One region of the Microbulbifer agarilyticus genome, then DNA from elsewhere that is predicted to be linked to it. Evidence: predicted binding sites of a transcription regulator. Region 1 holds the regulator's gene; the other holds the start of a gene.
The links. The regulator PhoB, encoded in region 1, activates phosphate uptake and scavenging genes when phosphate is short. The targets are predictions, from matches to a motif close to TGTCATAAANNTGTAACA.

Region 1 (3,074 bases):
CGCTCCACCTTCTGGCTACAGGATAAACCCTTGTTGGTTGCAGAGACCTTCCTCAGCGGTTTCAATCCTCATTCATCGCCGATGGCATAAGCGCACAAGCACCTCAAAGTACTCAGCGAACACGGGAAGCCACCATGCAAGCTATCAGCCACCAGATCCAACAGCGTTGGCCCGCAGCCATACCGTATTGGCAACTGACGCGCATGGACCGACCCATCGGCTCACTGTTGTTACTGTGGCCCACCTGGTGTGCGCTGTGGATCGCCGCCGAGGGCTGGCCCGGCCTCCATTTGTTTGTCGTGTTTACCTTGGGGGTCATCCTCACCCGCGCGGCCGGCTGTGCGATTAACGACTTTGCCGACCGCAATATCGACGGGCATGTAGAGCGCACCAAGCAGCGTCCGCTCGCCACCGGTGCCGCCACACCCAAAGGCGCACTGATGCTCTTCGCCGGCTTGATGCTGGTGGCTTTTTTGCTGGTGCTGACCACCAACCGCCCAACCATTCTGCTGTCCCTGCCGGCGCTGGCGCTGGCCTTCTGTTACCCCTTCGCCAAACGCTACACACACCTGCCGCAGGTGGTGCTGGGGGCCGCGTTCAGCATGGGCATCCCAATGGCGTTTGCCGCGGTGACCGGCGAGGTGCCGGCGGTGGCCTGGCTGCTGTTTACCGCCAACCTGCTGTGGACCGTGGCCTACGATACCTTTTACGCCATGGTGGACCGGGATGACGACCTGCAAATCGGCGTCAAGTCCACCGCCATCCTGTTTGGCGAGCTGGACAAGGCGATGACCGCCAGCCTGCAGGCGATGGTTGTTGTGGCGTTACTGATGCTGGGTGGACGTGCGGATTTGGGCGCTCTTTACTACTGCGGCGTGGCAACCGTGACTGGCCTGTTCGCCTATCAGCAATGGTTGATTCGCGACCGGCAACGGGGTGCGTGCTTCAAGGCATTTCTGAATAACAACTTCGTGGGGATGGCGCTTTTTTGTGGAATATTTTTCCACTATCTCGCGCGCTAGCTATGTGCTTTGACCCCAAGTGCTAGCTACCTGAACACCTGTCATATATTTGTCACCAAAGTGACGTTAAATGGCCACTCTACAATAGTCAGTTGAGGCTGGCGCTACAGTCTACGAGGCAGGACGCCACGAGGCGCCGCAGCGGAGGTTGTGAAGCACCGCCGAAGCGACAGCAAACTCATTGAGGGTATGGCAGGCAGATGCACAGCAAGACGATCCTTATAGTCGACGACGAAGCCCCGGTACGTGACATGTTGCGCGTGGCGCTGGAGATGGCGGATTACCGCTGCCTGGAAGCAGAGAACGCGCAGGCGGCCCACGCACTGGTCATCGACGAAAGACCCGACCTTATTCTCCTGGACTGGATGCTGCCGGATGTATCCGGTGTGGAACTGGCGCGTCGCCTGAAGCGCGACGAGCTCACCGCGTCGCTGCCCATCGTGATGCTGACCGCGAAGGGCGAGGAAGACCACAAGATCAAAGGCCTGGAGACGGGCGCCGACGACTATATCACCAAACCATTTTCCCCCCGCGAGCTGGTCGCACGGCTCAAAGCCGTATTGCGCCGCGCCGGCCCCAGTGCTCCGGAAGAGCCACTTACCGCCGGTGGCTTGGTGCTCGATCCGATCAGCCACCGCGTCACCATCAACGGTAACCCGGTAGAAATGGGGCCGACGGAATTCCGCCTGCTGACCTTTTTCCTCAGCCATCAGGAACGCGCCTATACCCGCACCCAGCTGCTTGACCACGTGTGGGGCGGCAATGTGTATGTGGAAGAACGCACTGTGGATGTACACATTCGACGTCTGCGCAAAGCGTTGACCATCGATGGCCATGAGCGCTACATTCAGACCGTGCGTGGGACCGGTTATCGCTTTTCAGTCCAGACCGCCGAAAGGGTATAATCCCGCCCATCGAACTTTACCAGCGGGCCCGCTGTTCCGCCCGGCGACGCGGCGAATCGCACTTCGACGCGCCCCCAACAAGATGGCCAAAACCTCATGCTCGATCGCAGTATTGGCGAGTTGTCGCGTTTTATCATCATAGCCCTGGGCACCACCATCTTCGGTTTCTCTACCGGACACTGGTGGTTGGCACTGTGCTCTGGCCTCACCGTCTATCTCATCTGGCTGCTGTTGCAGCAAAATCGCTTCGACCACTGGTTGTCCAATGGCCGCCGTGGCCCGGCACCCACCAATTTTGGGGTGTGGGGCGATATCACCGACGACTTCTATCGGATGCAACGTCGCCACCGCAAGGAAAAGCAAAAGCTACACGCCATGCTGCGCCGGGTGCAGGACAGTACCAGCGCATTGCGTGAAGGTATCGTAGCGCTGGAAGACGACGGCAACCTGGCGTGGTGGAACCCCGTCGCCGGCGAAATGCTGCGCCTGCAAGCCGACGACAGCGGCCAGCCGATCATCAACTTTGTGCGCGACCCGCGCTTTGTCGAGCACATGCACGAGCGTATGCGCGGTGCCAATCAGGGTGACCTGCAGCCGATTACCCTGCCAGCTCCCGGGGACGACTCGCGCACCCTGCAAATGGAAGTGACGCGCTTCGGCCAGGACGAAGCGCTGGTGATCGTGCGCGATATCACCCGGCTGCATAATCTGGAGCAGATGCGCCGGGACTTTGTCGCCAACGTATCCCATGAATTACGTACACCGCTGACGGTAATTGCCGGCTATCTGGAGACGCTGCAGGAAAGCGGCCAGGCCCCGCGTAACTGGGAGCGTCCGCTGGGACAAATGAGCGAGCAGACGGTGCGCATGACCAGCCTGGTCAATGACCTGCTGTTACTCGCCCGCCTCGAAACGTCCGAGCGCGATAGCGGGCGCGACCGCATCGCGGTACACGGGCTGATGGAGCGCGTGGCCGACGAAGCCCGTTCACTGAGCGGTGGGCGACACCAGATTTCCGTGGTGTGCGACGAGGACAGCACCATTACCGGTGATGCCGGTGAACTGCACAGCGCCTTTGCCAACCTGGCGTTTAACGCGGTCAAATACAGCCCTGACGGCGGCCCCATTGAGCTGCGCTGGAGAATAG
Region 2 (3,074 bases), 1.2 Mb from region 1:
TAGTTGCTATGCTCCGCCACCGCATTGCTTATGTGCTAAAGGGCCGCCTAATTAATCCAGACTTCGACACGGCTGTTTTTTACCGGCCCCTGCTCGCTATCGGCGGTAAGCGGCGCGAAGGCGCCTACCGACATGATCTGGCTGTCGCCCATCTGATGGTCACGCAGTAGGGCGCCCTGAACCTTGAGTGCACGGAAACGGGAGATAAGGTCGGAAATCGTTTCATTGGCCTTGCGATCCGAAAAACCTACCAGTGTCAGGGAAAGGTCGCGGTTTTCCTCTTGCGCCATGTAGTCTTGCAATCGGTGCAGGTCGCGCAATGCGCGGTTATCGAGCTCGGTGCTGCCGTTGGCAAACCGGAACGAAATACTGAGACGCGATCCGTTCTCCATCAGCGCGCGATAATTCTCCGGCGCATTGGCAAACGGTGCCATTTGCAGGGCAACCGGGGTCAAATTGATAAAGCCGATGTCCTCGACGATTAGCTGCCCGGCGTGGGATTCAGCGAAGTGCAGGAAGGCGTCGACCTGCGGATTGTAGCGGCCCGGATTGCGGTACAGATACAGCCGGCGGGTGAGGGGAAAGTCTTCGGTCGCGATGATGCCGCGGTCGGGCACCACCGCGGCCAGTTCCCCGGATTTGATCGCGACCTTGTGCAGGCCCGCGGCATCGGCAAATGGCAGGTAGCCAATGGCGGCTCTGTCCCGCAGTACCAGCCCGCGGGTCTCGTGGTTGCCGGATACTTCGTATACGAAGGGTTTGGCCGGCCGGCTGCCACCAAAAATTTCACTGTCAAACGTGGAGCGGGTACCGGACTCAATATCCCGGTGCAGTGGCCGAATCGGTAGGTCGTCACCGCCCAGCTGTGCCCAGTTACGGATCTCACCCCGGTAAATCTGCGCCAGTTGTACAAGACTTAGCCGCTTGATGGGGTTGTCTTTGTGCACCGCGATCACCAGCGCATCCAATCCGATAACGTGCTCCGCTTGGGGGCCGGTAAAGTCGCCGAAGCGCGCCAGCATTTCGACTTCTTTAGCTTTGACGCGGCGCGAGGCCATACCGATGTCAGCGGTATCTCCGTCAAGTGCCTTGAAGCCAGTACTGGAGCCCAGTGCAATAATGGGCACAACCACCTGCTCATTCTGCAGGCGAGCATCGATCCAGTGTTTTTCGCCCTGGGTGCGTTGACTGATCTCGGTGGCGCCCAGGGAGTGCAGATATTGTTTCACCAGTGCCGGTGCCAGATCAGCGCCGACGGTATTGGAGCCAGTCATACGAAACAGAACCTGCGCCTGGCTATTTTCGGTGGCCTCCGCAAAGCAGGCTGGCAGCAAGCCTGCCAGAGCTGTCATAAGCAGCAGAGTTACTGCGAAAAAATTTCCCTTGCGTGTTTGAGCGAGTTCCATCCTGTCTCCTATCACTGCATTTGGCTCCTCGAATGACGTCCCGCACGACCTACGGTTGCTTGTAATGAGGTGTGGGCGCGCGCTTTATCGCAAAAAAATGTGACAGATTTGTTTCAGCTGAATTGAACTGCTGCACATTTGTATCTGGCTGGTTTGTGGGGGCGGGCGAGTGGCGGGAAATAGTACGGGTGGTCGCTCTTATGCACCGATGTGCGGCTCTATCTAACGTTCAATCTAACCCTTTCGGGTGAATTAGCGGGTTTTATCACCAATCAGGTCGTAATACAGACATATAATGAAAAGAATCTTTGTAGATTTTTTGAAAAAAGGCATGACAACGCTGTCATTTGTCTTGTACTATTTCCTCATACACAGATTGGTACAGGCGTCACTGGCGTCTCACCGGAATCCCCTGGGGCGCAGACGATGCGGTGGGGAGGTCCGGTAAGGAAACATAACAATAGAAATCTTAGGGGCCGGTTAGATGGTTGCTTTGAGAGACAGCAGGGACATACTCTTTATTGGCGTCGATGGTGGTGGCAGCAAATGCCGCGCATCCATCTTCGATGCCGACAATCGCCTGCTTGGTACCGGGGTCTCTGGGCCCGCAAACCCCCTTCATGGTTACGCTCAAACCATTGATTCAATCGTGCGTTCTGCCGCCCTCGCGGTGACAGATGCTGGTCTGCCCGCCGAAACCCTTGGCGAGTTGGTGGCTGGTGTTGGTCTTGCCGGGCTCAACATGCCTCGTCTTTACAACGAGATGAATGCCTGGGCGCACCCGTTCAAACAAATGTTCCTCACTACCGATCAGCACTCCGCGTGCCTGGGCGCCCATCGCGGCGGCGACGGCGCGGTGATTATTGCTGGCACCGGCTCTGTCGGTTACTCGTGGGTCAATGGCCGCAGTGAGATTATCGGTGGTCACGGTTTCCCTCACGGTGACAAAGGTAGTGGTGCCTGGCTGGGTATGGAGGCGGTGAAGTACCTGCTGATGGCAATGGAAGGACTCGCCGAAGACTCCATGCTCAAACGCGAGCTGGAATCAGCGCTCGATACCAGTGATCCCTACGATGTAATTGAAATGATGGCCGGTAAACCGTCCAGCCAGTACGCCAAGCTGGCCGTGCCCGTGGTGGAATGTGCCGAGGCAGACTGTCCGGTTGCTGCATCGATCATGCGCGATGGTGCGGCCTACATCAGTGATCTTGCGGATAAGTTGATGGAAGGCAAGTCGCCTCGTCTGGCCATGATAGGTGGCCTGGCACCGCGCTTGAAGCCCTGGCTGAAACCGCATGTAGCGGAGCAGGTTGCCGACCCGCTGGACCCGCCGGAACTGGGCTGTGTGTACTTTGCGCAGCACTCTCTCGCGGCTCTGGGCGGCAATGATTCCGGTTCTGGTGATGAGGTTGAGGCCAAAGCGCTCTTTGGATGAGCGCTGTAAGTCGTTAGAACACACAGGTTGTCGGAAGGCCGCAGGCTGTCTGAAGACACGGTCAGATATAAGTTACGGATAGATTTTATGAGTGCAGTGACCTCTGGTGAGGCCAACAAGGTGGATGCTTCTATGGCGATGACAGTAATGGAGCGCGAGGCCCGTGAAGCCCCGAGCCGGGTTGCCGAGCAACTGAAAAACAATGCGCCGATTATGGAAGCGCTGGGTGAGCG

Region 2: a site for PhoB is predicted at 1,505-1,522, ahead of Mag101_RS04385 (substrate-binding domain-containing protein). Genes of this name have one in related genera too.

Annotation. Positions count from the first base shown of each region.
Region 1 is NZ_CP019650.1:4,172,552-4,175,625, forward strand. Features, by position in the region: gene Mag101_RS17350 (chorismate--pyruvate lyase family protein) at 1-90, shown strand, start outside; gene ubiA (4-hydroxybenzoate octaprenyltransferase) at 135-1,022, shown strand; gene phoB (phosphate regulon transcriptional regulator PhoB) at 1,223-1,927, shown strand; gene phoR (phosphate regulon sensor histidine kinase PhoR) at 2,024-3,074, shown strand, end outside.
Region 2 is NZ_CP019650.1:1,078,192-1,081,265, forward strand. Features, by position in the region: gene Mag101_RS04385 (substrate-binding domain-containing protein) at 48-1,406, opposite strand; gene nagK (N-acetylglucosamine kinase) at 1,891-2,841, shown strand; gene nagB-II (glucosamine-6-phosphate deaminase NagB-II) at 2,929-3,074, shown strand, end outside.